DNA from 4 places in the Neomoorella thermoacetica genome. Region 1 is predicted to be linked to each of the others. Evidence: riboswitches for the same ligand, from Rfam matches in the RefSeq annotation. Region 1 holds a riboswitch; each other region holds the start of a gene.
What was found. A riboswitch is a leader RNA that binds a small molecule or an ion and turns the genes downstream of it on or off. The one in region 1 is predicted to bind cyclic di-AMP.
Positions count from the first base shown of each region.

Region 1 (5,048 bases):
GTGAGGGCATTAAGATAGCTATGGTGGAGATAGCCGATAAGTTTGTCAACAAGATAAATAGTTTCATCAAGCCGGGCCAGGTAGTCGACCGGGGCCAGAAGGTATCCTTTATCGAGCGAGGTTCCCAGGTGGACCTGGTTATCTTTAGCGAGGACGTTGAGTTTACCGTCCGGGTGGGACAGCAGGTATACGGCGCCAGGACGGTAGTGGCTCGCTACCGGCCTCCGGGCGGGGTGGTGCCTTGACGGCCCTCCATGCTTACCTGGCTCTTTTCGGCCTTCTGGCTATTGAAGGAACGGGTTTACCGGGTGTACCCTTTGAACCGGCCTTCCTGGCCGCCGGCTATTTGATTGAACGGGGCGAAATGAGCTTCTGGGGAGCGGTGCTGGTCGGGACTGCAGGCAACCTCCTGGGGAACCTAATCGGTTACTGGCTGGGAGCCAGGCCCGGTCGCGGGCTGATTGAACGCCTCCTTCACCAGGGATGGGGTGAAGGAGGTATGACAACCGCCCGTTACTGGCTGGCCCGTTACGGGGCGGCGGTAATTATCCTGGCCCGCTGGTTTGGCCCTATCCGCACCCCCACCATCCTGGCTGCCGGGGTGGTTGGGATGGAGACCGGAATCTATGCCCTGTATTCAACCCTGGGTGCCTTTACCTGGACGTTAGCCTGGCAGTATGCCAGTTGGAAGGGGACCCATTACCTTTTGGGGTGGTGGCAGGTCTACCGCCGGTACGCCACCTGGTGGATGGACGCCCTGTTGATCCTGGCGGGATTGGCTATTACCACCATTTCTGTTTATTATTGCTGGCGGCGCTGGCGCCGGGATAAGGAACCTGCCTGATTGACAGGCGCTTATCATCTATGTTAGAATAGTAATGAAAACTAAATAAGCGAGCGCTGAATCCCTGAATAGGGAACGGGGGAACCACTTCTTGGGGTGAATCCTTTTTCAGGTAGGGTTAACTTTCGACCCGAACCCGGCAGCTAACTTCGTAAGCGTAGAAAGGTGAGGTGTAATACCGTTAGTTTTCTATGCCAGCAAAACCCCGGTTCAGGCCGGGGTTTTATTTTACCCTCAGGAAGGAGGAAATAGGTAATGAGTATTTACCCGGAGAAAGGCAGGTTGATGGGAAGGGAAGCTAAAAGGGAAATTGCTCTTGACCGGGCAGCCGAATTGAAAGCCAGGATTGTCGATTACCTGGAAGAAAGGGAGAAGATCGCCAGCGGCCTGGAGGCGGCAGCCGAGATCGAAGCCAGCAAGCAACGTATCCTGGCTTACTTTGGCGCCGGGGAAGCCGAGTGGCAGGACTGGCGCTGGCAGTTGACCCACCGTATCACCTCGGTGGCAACCCTGGCGGAACTGATTCCCCTGACAGAAGCTGAAAAGGAAGCCATACTAAAGGTAGAACGTACCTATCGCTGGGCGGTTTCTCCTTACTACCTGAGCCTGATGGGACCGGAACCTGATTGCCCCATCCGGCGCCAGGCTCTGCCCAGTGCCGCCGAACTGGAGGATAACCATGGCGTCCTGGACCCCATGGATGAAGAGTTGACCTCCCCGGCGCCGGCTATTACCCGCCGTTATCCGGATCGTTTGATTATCAACGTAACCAACCAGTGTGCTATGTACTGTCGTCACTGCCAGCGGCGTCGCAATATCGGTGAAGTCGACCGCAGTCGCAGCCGCCGGGAACTGGAGCAGGCCCTCCAGTATATCCGCCAGAATGAAGAGATCCGCGATGTCCTGATCACTGGCGGTGACGCCCTGATGCTCAGCGATGCCATGATCGACTGGTTGTTGACGGAACTCGATAATATCCCCCACGTAGAAATTAAGCGCCTGGGCACCAGGGTGCCGGTCACTATGCCCCAGCGGATTACCCCGGAGCTGTGCCGGGTTCTGGCCAAGCACCCGCCCATCTATCTCAATACCCAGTTCAACCACCCCCGGGAGGTTACCGCGGCCGCCAAAGAAGCCTGCGATCGCCTGGTCCAGGCCGGGGTGGTCCTCGGCAACCAGGCGGTTTTGTTAAAGGGCGTCAACAACCATCCCTTTGTGATGCGTAAATTAAACCAGGAACTCTTGAAAATAAGGGTACGGCCCTACTATATCTTCCACGCCAAGCCGGTGAAGGGGACCACCCACTTTATTACCTCCATTGAGGAGGGCGTGGAGATCATGGATAAGCTCCGGGGCTATACCTCCGGCCTGGCCGTGCCTACCTATATAATCAATGCCCCCCACGGTCTGGGCAAGACCCCCATCTTGCCACAGTATGTAATCGCCCGTAATGATCACCAGGTGATCCTGAGGACCTGGGAGAAGCGGATTATTTTTTACTCCAACCTGGGACGCCAGAAGGAACAGGCCTAAAGAATAGTATGGAGAATAGAAGCGCCGGGTGTTTCACCTGGCGCTTTTTATATTACTTCTCGCCCTTATGGGGCTCGGTGACGTTGTAGGCTTCCTTGAGGACGACGATATCCACCCGGCGGTTGCGGGCCATATCAGCCTCGCTATTATTGGGGGCCACCGGGCGATATTCTCCGTAGCCGGTGGCCGAAAGGCGTTCCGGTTTGATCCCGGCTTCGCTGATTAAAACCTTGACCACGTTGGTGGCCCGGGCCGTGGAGAGTTCCCAGTTGGATGGGAAGGCCGGGGTGTTGATGGGGAGATTGTCGGTGTGGCCTTCAACCCGTAAATAATTGGGTAGGCGGGCCAGGGCCCGGCCGACCTGGCGCAGGAGGTCCCGGGCTTCGGGGGTCAAATCGGCGGAACCCTTGGGGAAGAGGACGGCATCGGCCACACTGACCACCAGGCCCCGTTCCTCGGTATTGAGGGTCACCTGGCTTTCCAGGCCTTCCTGCTGGATATACTGCTGTAGTTCCGCCCTGGCCCTGGCCAGTTCGGCCCCTTCATCCCCCTGGCCCGGTGCCGGGGCGATACCAGGTACTATAGAGGTCAGGCCTCCGGACGTTAAGATTCCAGTCGTCGGGGCGCCAGTTAGGGTTTGAGCCAGGGAGTTGGCCAGGGCGGCCATTTTCTGGGCGTTGGTATCGCTGATGGCATACATTACGACAAAGAAGATCATCAACAGGGTAATCAAGTCGGAATAGGTCAACAGCCAGCGCTCATGGTTATCCTTGCTGGCGTGCCCTTCCCTGCGGACCGGCACCATCGCTCACCTCCCGCTCTTCCTTCCCGGCACCTGCCCTTTCCTTACCCGGGGCCAGGAAGGCCGCCAGGGTGTTGCGGATCAAGGTGGGGTTCTTGCCTGCCTGGAGGGCCAGGACGCCCTCCAGGATCATCTCCTGGTACAGGCGTTCCCGGGCGTCTTTATTTTTGAGCTTGGTGGCGATGGGCAACCATAAGAGGTTGGCCGAAGAGACGCCGTACAGGGTAGCTATAAAGGCCATGGCAATGGACGGTCCCAGCTTATCGGGGGTACTCAGATTGCTGAGGACGTGGACCAGACCCATGACGGTGCCGATGATGCCCATGGTCGGGGCGTAGCCGCCGGCGGCCTCGAAAAGGCTGATACCGCTGTGATGGCGTTCGCTGGTAGCATAAATGTATTGCTCCAGGACGTTACGGGTCTGTTCGGGGTCGGTACCGTCTACCACCAGCTGCAGGGCGGTGCGGAGAAAGTCGTCCTTGACACCGTCGAGTTCTTTTTCCAGCCGGACGAAACCTTCTTTGCGGGCCAGCACGGCGTAGTTGACGATGGCGTTGATGGTTTCATTTAAGTCCAGGGGTTTTTCCCGGAAGGCGACCTTTAATAGCCTGGGGATATTCAGGACCTCTTCCCGGCGCAAACCAATAAGGGTAGCACCTATAGTCCCGCCGAAAACAATCATGGCCGCCGTAATGGCCAGCAGGGCCCCCGGACTGCCTCCCTCCAGGATGAAGGCTGCAATCAGGGAGCCAAAACCTATCAACAGGCCCAGGATTAGATTGAGATCCAAGAACATACCGCCTTTCTTAGACCATGTTTTACCAAATATCTAGCATATTCGGCACAAAGAAACAAAATCCTTGTTAAATCTATATTAAATTGACCTTTAATTTGTCCTGTGGTAGGATAATATTTAGATTTAATTAAGATTAAATAAAAAATAAATGATACAATTCACGGGAAGGGAGATAAAAATGAATGATTTGCTAATCCGAAGAGCAAGGCTCATGGACGGCCAGGGGACAGTGGATATAGCCATCAAAGACGGATATATTGTTGCTGCCGGCAATAATGTGGCGGGGTCGGCCCGGCAGATGGTTGATGCCTCCGGCAGGCTCCTGATACCGGCCTTTGTCGACACCCATACCCACCTGGATAAAGCCCTGACGGCGACAGACGGCGGCGCCGGTTCCCTGGAAGCAGCCATCGAAGACTTCCAGCGCCGGAGTAAAGATATAGATAAAAACGACCTGCTGGCCAGGGGCCGCCAGGTACTGCGGTTGGCCCTGCGCCACGGTACCACAGCCATGCGCACCCACATCACCGTCAGTGAGAACCTGGGCCTGCGGGGCATTGAGGCTGCCCTGGAATTGAGGGAAGAGTTTGCCGGTAAGGTTGACCTCCAGGTGATTGCCATGTTCAGCGGTCCGGAGCCGGAGCCGGCACCCCCTTTAAAGGAACTCCTAGAGGAAGCCCTGCGGCTGGGGGTAGACGGCCTGGGCGGGGCACCCCATCTCTCGCCTGGTATGCAACAATGGGTGGACTATATCTTCGAACTGGCCGGCAAATACGATGTTCCCATTGACCTGCACGCCGACGAGACTGACGCTCCTTCGGTGGCTTCCCTGGAGTATATAGCCAGTAAGACTATTCAGGCAGGTTACCAGGGCCGGGTGGTTGCCGACCACTGCTGTGGCCTGGCGGCAGTTGATGAAGCTACTGCCGGCCGTACCATAGCCGCCGTCAAGGAGGCCGGCCTGAGTATCATTACCTTACCCTCCTGCAACCTCTACCTGATGGGCCGTAACGATAAAGGACTGGTCCGCCGGGGGGTGACCCGGGTACGGGAACTCCAGGCCGCCGGCGTCA
Region 1 is NZ_CP012369.1:372,583-377,630, forward strand. Features, by position in the region: gene MOTHE_RS01915 (phosphatidylserine decarboxylase) at 1-245, shown strand, start outside; gene MOTHE_RS01920 (DedA family protein) at 242-844, shown strand; cyclic di-AMP (ydaO/yuaA leader) riboswitch at 889-1,017, shown strand; gene eam (glutamate 2,3-aminomutase) at 1,100-2,377, shown strand; gene MOTHE_RS01930 (OmpA/MotB family protein) at 2,430-3,182, opposite strand; gene MOTHE_RS01935 (flagellar motor protein) at 3,142-3,975, opposite strand; gene MOTHE_RS01940 (amidohydrolase family protein) at 4,154-5,048, shown strand, end outside.

Region 2 (5,048 bases), 930 kb from region 1:
ACCCGCTCCGGCGGATAGCCATTAACCACCAATTCCTGGCGTATGTAGTGGCTGACGGCAATAACCAGGTCCCAGCCCCTGGCCAGGCTATTCATCCTGGTCCACAGTTCGTCATCCCACACATTATGGGCCGTGAGGACCAGGGGCCAGCCGTGACGGCGGCAAATTTCCTGGAGACTGGCCGCGTGTACATAGCTGAAATAGTGAAAGTTATGGGCGTGGACCACATCCGGCCGCACTGCCAGTAAAAAGTTTTCCAAGAGTTCCTTGATCTCCCCGGCCCTGGCCTCAATAACTGCTGGAGTAAGGGAATTTAGATCCAGCAAGGGCGAGCGCTTAATTACAACTCCCTGCCAGCTTTCCTCCACCGGGGTACCGGGGGCTGTGGCCGTTAGGAGGCTTACCTGGTGCCCCTGCCGGACGAGGTAAGGGCACAGGAGGACTAGGTGGGATTCCACTCCCCCGATGATCGGCGGGAAAGCCCAATGTAACATGGCAACACGCATATTACTTCGCCTCCTTAAAGAATTTTATAATCGGGGTAAGATACCACAAATATTTTATCTATAATTACCCGATAAAGTCAAGGAAGGACAAACCCTGGTGGCTTCTTCAGGCCTCAATGATAACTTTGAGATTTCCTTCTTTCTTTAAAAGGTTGGCCATAACCCGACCATCCTTTTCCTCAAAGGCCAGGTCCAGACGGCTGCCGGCTACCGCAAGGTTCCTGATCTCCACCCGCCGGGTCCCGGGCAGCAACAGGGGGCGGGAAATAAAAAGGCTCTGCTCCCTCAACTCCAGGCCCAGCAAGTGGTGCAGGAAACTGAAAAGGCTGCCAACTGCCCAGGCCTGGGGATCACAGGCTACGGGATAGCGCACCGGGCCGCTTAAACCCCTCCGGGTAAAACCACAGAAGAGCTCCGGCCAGCGGCGGTAATTAAAGTGGGGGCTGGCGGCGAAAAGGCCCGCAGCCAGGCGTGACAATTCATCCAGGCACTGGTAACGGCGCAGGCCGGCGGCGATAATGGCGTTATCATGGGGCCAGACCGAGCCATTATGATAGCTCATGGGGTTATAGGCCTTCTCTCTTTTACTCATGGTACGAATACCCCAGCCGGAATAGAAATCTGCAGCCATCAAGCGCTGGGCAACCCTCCTGGCCCTCTCCGGCGGGAGAATGCCGGTAAAGAGGGCCTGGCCCCCGTTGGAAACCAGGGTGGTCAAAGGCCTCTTCTCACCATCCAGGGCAAAAATCAGATATCCCTCGTCTTCCAGCCAAAAATCCTGGTTGAAGCGCGCTTTCAACCGCTGGGCCCGTTTCTTCAGCCCGGCGGCGGTCGGTTTATCACCCAGGAGGGACAATAAATGGGCGGCTTCAGTGAGGGCCAGGTAGTAGTAGGCCTGGACTTCCACCAGGGCAATAGGACCCACGGGCAGGCGCCCTTCCCGGTCGACTACGGCATCCCAGGAATCCTTCCAGCCCTGGTTGGTAAGACCTGCCGGGGACTCCCGGAGATATTCCAGGTAACCGTCGCCATCCAGGTCGCCGTAACGCAGGCACCAGTGCAGGCAGTTGCGTAAAGGGTCAGCCAGTTCCTGTAACAGGTCGTCATCCTGGGTCCACTTGTAGGTGGCGGCCAGGAGAATAATAAACCACAGGGTGGCGTCTATGGAGCCGTAATAAGGGCTATGGGGTACCTCCCCGCATCCGGTCATCTCCCCCCGGCGCAATTCGTGGAGGATTTTTCCCGGCCTTTCCTCCCGCCATCTATCCACCCCTTTGCCCTGGTAGCGGGCCAGGAAACGCAGGGTCTGGCGGGCCAGGGCCGGGTTTAAAATGAGGGTCTGCCAGGAGGTAATCAGGGAATCGCGGCCGAAGGGGGCTGTGTACCAGGGTATCCCGGCCGCTATGATCCCGCCCTCGCCCGGGTAATCTATTTGCAGGGCCTTGAGATCGGTGACGGCCGTCTGGAACATGGCGTTGATGAAGCTATTATCCGTCCACACCCTGGTCGACTCCCTTTGCCACTGGTGGTAGGCGGCTGCCTGTTCAATGGTGGCCGCTGAAAAAAGATCGCTGATCTTGTTACCAGGTGTTGTATTTCCTGCATCCAATTCGATCTTTAAATGCAGGTAGATCTTTTTTTGGAGCGGCAAGGTAAGTTCAAAGCCTACTTCGGCCCGATCGTGGTGGCCGGTGATAGAGGTTGGCACCGGTTCAAAGGTAATGTGGGTGGTACGGATCAGGTTATCCAGGCCCCGGTAAGCCAGGACCAGCCCCTGGCGTCGTACCTCGACCGGTAACAATTCCCCCCGGCGGCGGCGCTGGCTGCCGCGAACCTCAAATATATCCCGGAAATCGGCAGCCAGGTTAAAACGAAGCATTAACTTAACCGGGAAGGGATTAAAATTTATTAAACGCAGGCGTTGAAAAAAGGCGCCCTTAATTAACCGTAGCTGGCGAAGATGGATGGTCTGGGCCGGCACCATAGTGCCGTCGGGTAAATTGAAAACGGGATTGGTAAGTTCAATCTGGGCAAAGTGGCTGTCGCGGATGGAAGAAGATAGAAATACAGGTCGCTGCCCGGCTACAAGAAATTCCAGGTGGCTTAAATAACGGGTATCATTGTAATAAAGGCCCAGGTTACCGTTACCCCCGTCCAGAACCGAACCATCGGGCAGGGAGATGAGAAAAATCCCCCCTTCCTTCAGCACCTCCGTCGCGGGTTCAACAACACCCGGGTTATTGCGCAAATCGAGCTCTGTATCGAGCATATACTCCCCTCCCTTTATTAAGAATGGATTCGGCAGGTATCCTGGAATATCCTTCCGGGAATAAATGGACACAAAATTTGCATTTTGTTCCTGGCGTGATATAATATTTATATATCCTGAAACGCTGAATTGCGGTGTGCAGCCGTAAGCGGGGGACCCAATTTCCCGGGGTGAATCTTGCCGGTTATACCGGTGGGTAGGGCTAGACGTGGCCCGAATCCGTCAGCTAACTTCGTAAGCGTGAAGGGAATACCGCCGGTAAACGGTGTAGTTTTCCATTACGTTTATGGTTTATGCTGCAACCCCGGATTTAAACGGGGTTTATATTTTATATTTTATTTACAGGGAGGGGCTTATTACCGGTAAATAAGTATTTGAGGTGAGGAGGAGGTAGGTAAAATGTCCCAAAAGCAGCCTGCTAAAATTGTCATGGTTTCCAACCGAGGTTCATATAATTTGCAGGCAACCCGGGACGGTATCCAGGTTGTACCGGCCATCAGCGGACTGGTTTCGGCCGTGGAACCCTTCTTAAGGGAAAAAGGTGGCGTCTGGGTTGCCTGGGGTGGCTGGGAGGCGCCCCAGGAGAACAGTCCCGGTTTACGTTTACCGGTACCCGAGGGTAATCCGGCCTATACTTTTCGTGAAGTTCCCCTTACCGCCGATGAAATCAACCTCTATTACCATGGCTTTACCAATAGCGCCTTGTGGCCCCTATGCCATTACTTTTTAGAAAAATGTCGTTATGAAGTCCGGGAATGGTCGGCGTATGTCGATGTTAATGCCAAATTTGCCGCAGCCACCCTGGAAGAAGCCGGGGAAAGGGATACAGTCTGGGTAAATGATTATCACCTGGCCCTGGTACCGGCCCACCTCCGCCACCGCAGGCCCCAATTAAAACAATTCTTCTTCTGGCATATACCTTTCCCCCACCATGACCTGCTGGCGACCCTACCCTGGGCAACCCATATCCTGCGCGGTCTGCTAGGAACCGATGTCCTGGGTTTTCACCTTCAAGCCTACGTTGACAATTTTTTGCAGGCCGTGGCGCACATGCTGGGAGCCAGGGTCGATTTTGAAGCCGGTATTGTCTTCTGGGAGCAGCGGCGCATTCATGTTGGTGCCTGGCCTATGGGCATAGATTATCAAGCCTTCCAGCGCCAGGCTGCCAGTCCAGCCACCATGGCCAGGGCTCAAAAACTGCGGGAACAAATTGGTGTCGAGCGCCTGGCGTTAAGCGTGGAGCGCCTCGATTATACCAAGGGCATCCTGGAAAGGCTCCTGGCGTGGGAACGTCTGCTGGAAGAAGCCCCCGAATGGCGCGGCCGGGCCGCCCTGATCCAGGTCGCCGTTCCCAGCCGGACAGCTGTACCGGCCTATCGTCAGTTAAAGGAGCAGGTGGAAGCCACTGTAGGCCGCATCAACGGCCGTTTTAGTGACGGCAACTACCAACCGGTATACTATTTCTGGCGCGGCCTCCCCCGGCGGGAGCTGGTAGCCTATTACCTGGCAGCCGATGTGATGCTGGTCACACCCTTAAGAGACGGCTTGAACCTGGTGGCCAAGGAATATGTAGCTTCACGGCGTGATCAGACCGGCGTCCTGGTCTTGAGCCGTTTCGCCGGTGCCGCCCAGGAATTGAAGGGTGCCGTCCTGGTGAACCCCTATGACATCGACGGGATGGCCATGATCTTTAATACGGCCCTGGGGATGGGCCGGGCAGAGCAAAGCAAAAGGTTGCAACTGTTACAGGAAAGGGTACGGCGCCATGATGTCCACTGGTGGATGAATTGTTTTCATCAGGCCATGCCGTCAGGGAAGGAGAAACCGGTGATGTCTCCGGATCAGCTGGCAGCTAGGGTACAGGAGTACCCGGAACTACTGCTGATGTGCGACTACGACGGCACCCTGGTTCCCCTGGCCCCCAGGCCGGAAGATGCCGTCCCCGACCCCGGCCTCCTGAAATTACTGCGGCAACTGGTTTCCCGGCCAGGCTTACACCTGGCCGTTATTAGTGGCCGTCCCCTGGCCGACCTCCGCGACCTGCTGCCGATCCCCGGACTCCTCCTCGCCGGCCTGCACGGGGCCCAGGTAGCCGGACCAGAGGGACCTGTTATCAACCTCCTCCCCCCACCGCCGGGGAAAAACCCCTGGCCGGAAATTTTTAGCCTGGCCCGGCAACTGGCGGCAGGTGTTCCCGGCCTTCTTGTGGAAAATAAAGGCGAAGGGGTGGCCCTCCATTACCGGCTGGCCGAACCCGATGCCGCTGCGGGAAT
Region 2 is NZ_CP012369.1:1,304,124-1,309,171, forward strand. Features, by position in the region: gene MOTHE_RS06550 (glycosyltransferase family 4 protein) at 1-506, opposite strand, end outside; gene MOTHE_RS06555 (amylo-alpha-1,6-glucosidase) at 613-2,775, opposite strand; cyclic di-AMP (ydaO/yuaA leader) riboswitch at 2,888-3,030, shown strand; gene MOTHE_RS06560 (bifunctional alpha,alpha-trehalose-phosphate synthase (UDP-forming)/trehalose-phosphatase) at 3,175-5,048, shown strand, end outside.
Region 2: it holds a riboswitch for cyclic di-AMP, as region 1 does, so the genes downstream of both, MOTHE_RS06560 (bifunctional alpha,alpha-trehalose-phosphate synthase (UDP-forming)/trehalose-phosphatase) here and eam (glutamate 2,3-aminomutase) in region 1, are expected to answer to the same signal.

Region 3 (5,048 bases), 910 kb from region 1:
AGCCCGGTAAGCCTCTGCCGCCCGGGGATCATAGGCCCGGGCGATAACCCTGGGAATATGAAACTTCTCCCTGGCAACCTGGGCCGTGACCAGGTTGGCGCTGTCGCGATCAGTCACGGCAATCAGGGCGTCGGCAGTATCAGCCCCGGCTTTGGCGAGTAATTCCAGGTCAATACCCACTCCCTGGAAGACCTGGCCGGGAAAATCGTGGGGCAGGCGTTCCAGGGCTTCAGCCTTGGGATCGATGACGCTTATCTCATGACCGGCCCCAGCCAGGCTGGTGGCCAGCATGGCCCCCAGGCGGCTGCAACCGATGATAATAACCTTCATCAAAGCACCCCCTACACAGGTTGGCGATCGATTAGCAATTCACAATTGGCCCGGCGCAACAGCCATTCGGAGGTACTCCCCAGGAGGCCGACTTGGCGCCTGGGCCGGACGCCAATGACGATTAATTGCACCTCTTCCTCGGCCGCCGCCTGAAGGATGCCGGTCCCGGCCGTCCTGGCCCGGATAATCCTGGTCCGGCAGGGCAAGTGATGGAAATTGACGATCTCCGTGCCCTGGGCCAGAATATTATTTAAGCGGGCCTCGGTTTCCGGCAGGGCAATCCCCAGGGGAGAGGCCAGCGGGACTTCCAGCACCGCGAGCAGGATAATCTCAGCCTTCTGTTCCGTCCCCAGGCGACAGGCCAGTTCAACCGCCCGGCGGGCATATTCACTGTCTACTAAAGGTACCAGGATACGCTTGACGGCTCCGACAGTCCTGGTGACATGGGCGACTTCATAAGGAACAGCTGGCGGCACATGGAGCATCCACCAGAAAAGGCGGCCCATGCTGACCATAAAAGCGAGGGCCAGAAAAACACCCAGGGGGTTGCTGTGGATATTATTCATATCCGGGCCTCCTTACGCCGCCGGATGAAATAACGAGTAAAGGCCAGGGACCGGTAAATTCCCAGGCCCAGGAAGCCGGCACCAGTGATCCAGGCCATAGGGCTGGGATGGGAAAGGGCACGGATCCAGATAGCCGGTCCCAGGAACAACATGGCCAGGGTTGTAACCATCTGGTAGTAGTCACGCCAGGTAAGGGTTTTAATCTCACTTGACATGGGCCTTAGCCTCCAGGCGTTCCCGTTCTGCAAGAGCCTGCTTGTATTCCTCGAGAAGGTCGTACTCTTCGGCCGCTTCCAGGACCTTTATTTGCTGGGCTTCCCAGTCCCGGGGGATGTTGCCGAAAATGGGGTAGCCCTTGCTCCGGCGATAATAAGCGTAGTAGAGGAAACAGAGGATAATCCACGCCGGCCCGGCGATACGGCCAATGGCATGGGTAAGAATGACTTCGAAGAGTATAGTGCTGATACCCAGGGTACCGATTACCCCCAGGATGGGGAACTCCACCACCCGGCCACGATAATTTATCTTTATGTTTAAAGGCACTTTATAGGGCCGGGGTGCATAGGGATCGGTGAAGCGTAGTTTAATCAGGGCAATAAAAACCAGGATATAGCCTGTGGTAGCCCCGAAGGCATACATGTTACCCAGGGTATCCATAGCATTGGGCGTCAGGAAAGAAAGAACTAACTGAAGGATACCAATGCCCGAGAAGACAAGGATAGTGCGGTAAGGAGTCCGGTAACGAGGGTGCACGGCGTTGAACCAGTCGCTGATAAAATTAAACTGGCTCATGGCAAAGGTCAACCGGGAAGCGCTCATGACCCCGGAGTTGGCCGAAATGAGCAGGATGGTAGCCCCCAGCAGGGCGGCAAAAGGGCCGGCAATAATGCCAATAAAGGGGATGGCATGGGCCAGGGTAGCCACCGGATCGCCGACGGCTTTAGCGATATCCTGCCAGGGTAGGACTCCCAGGCTCATGGTAGAAAAGGCGGTGGCGAAAATGAATACAGTAAAGATCAGGCCGACAGAAGTTCGGGGAACGACAGTCGCCGGCCGTTTGGTTTCCTGGGCCGCCTGGGAGATAGACTCCAGGCCGACAAAGGAGATAATAGCCAGGGAGGAGCCATAGGCAAATTCCTTAAAAGTCGGGAACTGAGTCACCCACTGATGGGCCAGGAGTTCCGGCCGCCAGGCAAAGAGAAACCCAAAGACGATAATGGTTGATTCCGTCAAGATATCAATAGCACCCAGGACTTCATTGAGCAAAGAAGATTCCCTCATACCGCGAATATTGAGGGCAATAAGGAAGAACACCAGGGCCAGGGCCTCTGCCATCCACACCAGGTTGACGTGGTGCAGGGGACCGATGCTGACGGCCAGAGAGTCAATATTGACCCCGAAAAGGTAAGGCAGAAAGAAGTTGATGTAGCCAGCGGAAGCAGTCGCAAAAAGGGCGATATCTATGGTGTAGTCCAAGAGCAAAGCTGCCCCGGCTACAAAACCCCAGAAATCACCCAGCCCGCGCAAGGTAAAAAACTGGCCACCGCCGGCAACGGGGTAAGCGGCGGCAAGCTCGGTATAAGCCAGGCCGATCATGATGTAAACCAGACCGGCCAAGGCGAAGGCCAGACTGGTAGCACCTTTAGCCCAGAGCATAACCAGTCCCAGGGCGGCATAAATGTCGGCACCGACATCCGCGTAACCCCACATGTAGGAGCCCCACACGGTAACCTCCCGGCGGAGCTCCAATTTTTCTGTTGCCGTGGCCATAATACCCTCCTCCAGCGTTAATGAACCTGAAATAACAAATAAAACCAGCCCTCCCCTGTTTACGGATCCAGGCTGGTTCTTTGCCTATTGGACATACGGTACCATCTCCTTTCCTGCCGACGGGGTTAGCTGCCGGGTTCGGGCCGGAGAAAAGCCCTACCCCGCCCTCAGTTTTCATACTTTGAATAGCTTTGGTACCCCAAAGTAATAAAGCTTACTGAGGGCGGGGATTCACCCCTCTGGTGGGTCCCCCGTTCCCGCTTTTCCGGGATTAGGCATTTTAAATTTGCTCGATGCATTGCCGTTAATCTTAGCAGGCCGGAAAAGTGCTGTCAAAGTAAGCCTGGATAGGAAAACGTTTTTGGGGGGTTAAACTACCTGACATTATTATGTGGAGGCGGCCGCTCTTTTAAAAGCGCTTCTTTGCTTGACCGCAAATCTTCTTGCGATGCCGGTCATGATGTAATATAATCAATTCAAGTATAAATGGGTGGAGGCAATCATGGAGTACGGCAGTAAAAAGGTAGCGGCAGTAGCCATTAAAATGGCCCTTTCGGAAAGCCGGGAGGAGGAGGCCCGGCTGAAAAAGGAATATGCAGCCGGCGGCATATCTACGGCGGCCGTGGATTATGGGGGCGAATTTATTAATTCTGTCCAGAAAATCATTGAACGGGCAGTAGTGGCCGCCAAAAGGGAAGGAGTCATTAAAGAGGCCCACCAGGAAGAAGGAGCCATTGCCGGGGCGACGCGGGAAGCCCTCTCCCAGATTATGCCCAAAGCCATCGGGCTGAATGTGGGGGGGAAAATCGGTATTGCCCGCTGGCACGATCATTTGAGTGTAGCCATCTTTTTCGGCATTGGCCTGTTGCACCTGGATGAAGTCGGCATCGGTCTGGGGCACCGGGCTGTCTAAAAGGGCGGCTGCCGGAGCCTGTAAACAGAGCAGTATGGTAGGAGGGGTAGCATGACTGAGCCGGTGGGGCAGGAAGCGCCTGGGGCTGGCATGGAGAAAGGACCCGGAGGGAAAAAAGTAAGGGGCCTGCGCGGGGCCGTTGACGTCGAGGAGAATACGGCCCCAGCAATTATTGCGGCAACAGAACAATTATTACGGGAGATAGTTATCCGTAACGACCTGGAAAGAGGAGATATTATCAGCGCCATTTTCACCGTGACCCCCGATCTTGATGCCGCCTTCCCGGCTGAAGCCGCCCGCCGTCTGGGCTGGTTGGATGTGGCCCTGATGTGCGCCCGGGAGATACCTGTACCGGGAAGCCAGCCGGGAATAGTGCGGGTGTTAATCCATGCCTACAGTGATCACCAACCGGTGCATGTTTACCTTGGCCGGGCGAGTCAATTGCGCCCGGATCTGCAATAAAAGTATTGACAGGTATTTACCATCCATGTTATTCTTATAATAACAATCGCATACAGTTGAGGCGAGTTGAGCAGAGTGGAGTTTAGCTTAGAGTTGAGCTTGATTAAGGGTAAAGTTTTACCAGGGCTCATCTTTGAGCGCTGGTTTTTATTTTGCCCCTGGGGAGGGAGAAAGCAGTGTTTCACCCTGACCGGGCAACCTACCTGGACCTGGCCCGGAAGGCCCCTTATATTCCTGTCTGGACAGAGATTCTTGCCGATACAGAAACTCCCATTTCCCTGTACTTAAAATTCGCCGGCGGTCCGGACAGCTTCTTACTGGAGAGTGTCGAAGGCGGGGAAAACCTGGGCCGCTATTCCCTCATTGGCTTCGATCCCCTGCTGACCTTCACCGCCAGGAGTGGTAAGGCTTATTTAAGCACGAATAACGCCACTGCCAGGTTGCTGGAAGAAAAACCCTTCAAGGCTTTAAACAATTTAATGGCCAGCCTGTCCCTACCACCTAGTGAGGGACCACGCTTTCAGGGCGGCCTGGTAGGCTACCTGGGATATGATATGGTCCGGGAACTGGAGGCTTTGCCCCCGGGGCCCGGTAATGACCTGCAAATACCAGATACCCACCTGACCCTCCACCGTTGTTACCTGGTTTACGACCATATCCTGCGGACAGTGAGGATAACCTGCCTGGGGCGAGGCGGGGAGAATGCCCTTGCCGGGTATGAAGAAGCTGTAGCCGGGGTCAAGGGAATTCTGGAAAAACTCGGGCGATCTTCTGGCGGGTACCGGAATGGGTATCCGCCGGCAGCAGGGCAACTGGTCCCGGAAGGGGTCTCCTGGCAGGCCAGCGTGACCCGACAGGAATTTACCGGGATGGTTACAAAAGCTAAGGAGTATATCGCCGCCGGCGATATCTTCCAGGTGGTCCTCTCCCAGAGATTGAGCCTGCCCTTCAGGGAGGACGCCCTGGTCGTTTACCGGCACTTGCGAGCCCTTAACCCTTCGCCGTAT
Region 3 is NZ_CP012369.1:1,283,149-1,288,196, reverse strand. Features, by position in the region: gene MOTHE_RS06460 (potassium channel family protein) at 1-330, opposite strand, end outside; gene MOTHE_RS06455 (universal stress protein) at 342-896, opposite strand; gene MOTHE_RS06450 (hypothetical protein) at 893-1,111, opposite strand; gene MOTHE_RS06445 (APC family permease) at 1,101-2,666, opposite strand; cyclic di-AMP (ydaO/yuaA leader) riboswitch at 2,767-2,954, opposite strand; gene MOTHE_RS06435 (HutP family protein) at 3,169-3,579, shown strand; gene aroH (chorismate mutase) at 3,631-4,041, shown strand; gene trpE (anthranilate synthase component I) at 4,218-5,048, shown strand, end outside.
Region 3: it holds a riboswitch for cyclic di-AMP, as region 1 does, so the genes downstream of both, MOTHE_RS06445 (APC family permease) here and eam (glutamate 2,3-aminomutase) in region 1, are expected to answer to the same signal.

Region 4 (5,048 bases), 1.3 Mb from region 1:
TAGGTATGGCCGCAACCGCGGTAATATTTTTCCAGTCGCGGTTCAAGCTGGACCCGGGGTTCCATGATACCTGGCACCCTTAAAAAAACCGGCTGCCGGCCGGAATTTACCCTGGCCTCCTGGTAGGCCACCAGTCCCCCAAGGAAAAAGATCACTATACCGATAACAAGCAAGCGCCGGACTGCTGTCACTGTGGCCCCTCCTGCCAAACAGAAATTGCCACTAACTAGCATTGCCGGCGGCCTGTAGTTTTATACCTCGCTATATATCTAATTGGTCCATAATTGCTGCAGGAATATCAGCGTTTGTATATACTGCCTGGACGTCGTCATGATCTTCGAGGCGTTCAATGAGACGCATAACCTTGCCTGCTGTCTCCGGGTCGTCGATGGTAACAGTCGTTTGCGGTACCATCTCAACCTCAGCGTGTGTTATGGTAACACCGCTGGCCTCCAGGGCTTCCCGGACGGCCTCCAGGTCCCCGGGCGCCGTCTTGATTTCCAATACCTCGTCGTCCTCGTCATCGACATCCTCCGCCCCGGCCTCGATAGCCTGGAGGATTACTTCTTCCCGTTTATCCCCGGCGGGGACCTCCACCGTAATTACCCCTTTGGGGTTAAACATCCAGGCTACGCAACCGCTTTCGCCCAGGTTGCCACCGCCCCGGGAAAAGATATATCTGATTTCTGAAGCTGTACGGTTCCGGTTATCGGTGGCTATATTCAGAAGCATGGCTACGCCACCGGGACCGTAACCTTCATAGGTCATTTCCTCATATGCGGCCCCTTCTAGTTCGCCGGTACCGCGCATAATGGCCCGCTGGATGTTCTCGTTGGGCATATTGGCTGCTTTGGCCTTGGCTATAGCAGCCTTTAAGCGCATATTGCCCTCGGGATCACCGCCTCCCATCCGGGCGGCGATGATAATTTCCCGCCCGATTTTGGTAAAGAGGCGGCCCCGTTTTTCATCAACCTTGGCCTTGCGATTTTTAATATTGGCCCACTTGGAATGTCCGGACATCTCTCTTACCCCCTTTCTTATATACTCAACATTGAAATTCTAACATACAGGGCCTTATTTAAGCAACATTTACCGCCCGGGCTTATTTAAAGCATGGGTTATAGCAAATTCTGCCTGCCAATTTTATGTTAACTATACCCTTATTTTATGGTAAAATGAATTTAACGTTATGGCCACCTGTAAACGCCGAATTTCTTTTAAAAGAAACCGGGGGAACCATATTCTTGGGGTTAATCCCGCTTCCAGTATACACCTCTCGTCTTTGTCCGGAGCCGGGCAACGGTGGGAGAAAGACCGGGAGCGGCATAGGGCACTTCCAGCCCGCACCCGTCAGCTAACCCCGGAGGCGTTGGAAGGGAGGTGGATTTTTTACTGGCCTGGCCAGGCGTAAAAAAGGAGTAAAAGGAGGATTGACCGCTTTGAAGCACAAGTGGCTCACCGCAGCTCTGAAAATCCTGCTGGCCGCCGTTGTGGCTGCCGCCCCTTTAAGCGCGGCCCGGGCTGCTACACCCGCCTCTAACTCTACCAGGGGTATTTACTCCTATAACTATAGCTGGTATACCGCCCCTTACTGGAGCTGGCACTACCGGTGGCATGTTTCTCCGAACGCCGGCAGCGGACAGGTCACCAGGCAGTCCCCGACTCCGGCACCGGCGCCTGCACCACAACCAGCATCTAAACCCGCACCGGCCCCGGTAACCAGTCCCGGCAATCCGGCCGTACCAGCACCGCAACCTGCCCCCCAACCCGCCCCCGCCGGTAACTACCAGTTAAGCGCTTACGAACAGCAGGTAGTGAACCTGGTCAATGCCGAGCGGGCCAAGGTCGGCCTGAAACCCCTGGCAGCAGACCCGCAGCTGGCCCGGGTAGCTCGCCTCAAGGCCGAAGATATGCGGGACAAGAATTATTTCAGCCATGAGTCGCCCACTTATGGTTCCTTCGCCAATATGCTCAAGCAATTCGGCATTAGCTACCGTATAGCCGGGGAGAACATCGCCGCCGGCTACCCAACACCGGAGGCGGTGGTAGCGGCCTGGATGAATAGCCCCGGCCACCGCAGTAATATCTTAAACGCTAATTTTACGGCCATAGGTGTCGGCTATGCCAGCGGCGGCAGCTATGGCCACTACTGGGTCCAGGAATTCATCGGCCAGTAGAACTTCATAGCAGTAGAAACGGCAGGCCACCGGCCTGCCGTTTTCCCTTAGCCTATCTTGAACAACTCCGTACTCAGGTAGCGCTCGCCGGTGTCGGGGGCGATGGCCAGTACCCTTTTCCCCCGGCCCAGGCGCCGGGCCACTTGGAGGGCGGCAAAAGCAGCGGCGCCCGAAGAGATGCCCACCAGCAGGCCTTCCTCCCGTGCCAGGCGCCGGGCCGTTTCCATAGCGTCTTCGTTGGTGACGGTGATTATCTCGTCAACCACCTCCCGGCGCAAGACCGGCGGGACAAAGCCGGTACCTATACCCTGAATCTTATGGGGTCCTGGCTGGCCTCCAGAAAGGACCGGTGAAGCCGCCGGTTCCACAGCTACAATCCTTACCCCCGGGATTTCCTTTTTCAGGACCTCACCCACCCCGGTGAGGGTACCCCCGGTCCCGACGCCGGCCACAAAGGCGTCTACTTTACCGTCCATTTGCTCCAGGATCTCCCTGGCCGTGGTCTGGCGGTGGATGGCCGGGTTGGCCGGATTTTCAAACTGCTGGGGCATAAAGTAACCGGGGTTCTCCCGTACCAGTTCATTTGCTTTATCTACAGCCCCCTTCATCCCCAGGTTTCCCGGAGTCAGGACGAACTCCGCCCCATAGGCCGCCAGGAGCTTGCGCCTCTCAATACTCATTGTTTCCGGCATAACCAGGATCAGGCGGTAACCCCGTACGGCCGCCACCATGGCCAGGCCGATACCCGTATTACCACTTGTGGGCTCGACAATGGTATCCCCGGGTTTCAAGCGGCCGTCGGCTTCCGCAGCGGTAATCATGCTGAGGGCAATGCGGTCCTTAACACTGCCTCCAGGATTAAAAAACTCGATTTTTAAGTATACCTCCATCCCGTCCTCTACCAGGCGGTTCAGGCGCAGGATCGGCGTCTGCCCTATCAACTGGGTAACATCCCGGGCTATCTTCATGCTGCCTTCCTCCTTATAACTAAGTATTTATATCGGAATTATTTACATTTTAATCCCTGGTCATGGGCCTGTCAAGTAAAAAAGCCACGGCAACTATAGTATGCCGTGGCCTGGCCGTAACTAACGCCCGGCTTAGAGGGCTTCGAGGATGATTTTATGGTCCACCAGGGCCATTTCTTTAATCCGCGCCCGCAGGAGTTTGCGTTTACCGAAAATATCTTCCATCATAATACCCTCTTCCCCGGGCAAGACCCGGTCAACATTCTCAAAGACCAGTTCCTCTTCCCCGCTCTCTTTGAGCAGGTAGGCGTTGGCTTCACACATCCTTATCCCCTCCCTCCTGATAAAAAAACTTCACGCGGTTAACCAGGGCTTCAATTAAATGGGGCAACGGCTCGGGGGTGACTCCTATTACTTCTACCCCCGACCGGTTGATTGGCAGGAGAAATTTGCGTGCCGGGCTGGCGGCGATGGCCGCCGCCATAGCCGGGGTCAATTCGCCCAGCATAGCGTCAGCTAGGATTATGGCCAGGGAACCGGTGATGGCCTCGACCCGGGGAGCGTTGTAGATGATGGCTCGCTCGCCGGTAGCCCCCTCATTGGCCCCGGCTTTGATCATAGCTACGGTAGCCGCGGCGTTGGTTCCCAGGGCCAGGATTTCGACTTCCGGCGGCAGTTCCTGTCGCAGCCTGGCGGTTATGTGCTTACCGATACCGCCGCCCTGGCCATCGACTACAGCTATGCGCAGCAGGAATACCCCCTTAAGAAAGTTGCAGTAAAAAAGCAAAAAGGGCCACAGGGAATCCCACCGGCTCCAGCCGGTTCTGACCTCCTCGTGGCCTTCCATCCAGCGCGGTCTCCACACCGCTCAGGTATTATTTATTCGCCCTCAATTGTCTAATTCCTGCCTGTTGGACAAGAAAAATTAGAATCCAGGTGCCCTTAAAATACCTTTTAACATTTCCGACCCCAGGGAGACGTAGGTCTGGGGTACCGGGCCGACGATAATGGCCTCGGCCACGGGAATGGTGGTGGCTACCTGTACCTTTTCCCGGCTAAAAGGGGCTACTACCTGAACCTCGCTCTCCGCCTGGAGGTAGATGCGATGGCGCGTCTGATTAATGCCGGCGCTTTCAAAGGTATCACCGACATTAACCTTTACCGTGCCCATGGGGACAAAGCGTAATGGTACCGGGGGGCCATAGGCCGCCAGGAGTTTTAACCCCAGGATCTGCCCCAGGGGCAGGTAATAGGTTTTACCCTGCAGCCGCGCCAGGCGTTCCTGGATGGCCAGCTGGGCCGCAGCCTGGAGGCGGCTGATACCCAGGGCGTCGGCCTGCATGAAGACTACCTGGCCGCCATCGCTGCTCCCGGGCTGGATGAGATTATTATAGCTTACCTGGCCGGTAATTTTATCCAGCACTGCCTGCTGCATAGCCTCGGTGGCCACCCACCTGGCCTGGGTAGCTGCCACCGCTTCCAGAGCCGGTCCCAGGCGCCATTCCAGGAGTAAAAGTAGAAGCAAACCGGCCAGGACCAGCGCTGCCACTCCCCACGGCCGCCTTCCAGGGCGCCGCCACCGCCGCCGCAAGGCAATCACCCCCATATAAGAAGTATACTCAGGGGGTGATTAAAATGTGTGCAGCCGGGCAAATTTACGTTTACCGGCCTGGAGGACCTGGCCCTCCCTGACCTCAACCTCGGTGTCAGGATCGGTTACCCGTTCACCGTCGATCTTTACTGCACCCTGGCGGATCAGGCGCCGGGCCTCGCTGGTGCTGGGAGCCAGCCCGGCCTGGACCATGAGCCGGGGCAGCCACACCCTGTCTTCTTTAATCGTTAATTCCGGCATATCATCAGGCAGGTCATGCTGCTGGAAGACCTGGCGAAATTCCCTCTCCGC
Region 4 is NZ_CP012369.1:1,635,166-1,640,213, forward strand. Features, by position in the region: gene MOTHE_RS08265 (hypothetical protein) at 1-191, opposite strand, end outside; gene MOTHE_RS08270 (YebC/PmpR family DNA-binding transcriptional regulator) at 262-1,020, opposite strand; cyclic di-AMP (ydaO/yuaA leader) riboswitch at 1,195-1,385, shown strand; gene MOTHE_RS14150 (CAP domain-containing protein) at 1,440-2,177, shown strand; gene cysK (cysteine synthase A) at 2,225-3,145, opposite strand; gene MOTHE_RS08285 (CooT family nickel-binding protein) at 3,278-3,469, opposite strand; gene MOTHE_RS08290 (DUF3842 family protein) at 3,462-3,893, opposite strand; gene yunB (sporulation protein YunB) at 4,071-4,694, opposite strand; gene tyrS (tyrosine--tRNA ligase) at 4,776-5,048, opposite strand, start outside.
Region 4: it holds a riboswitch for cyclic di-AMP, as region 1 does, so the genes downstream of both, MOTHE_RS14150 (CAP domain-containing protein) here and eam (glutamate 2,3-aminomutase) in region 1, are expected to answer to the same signal.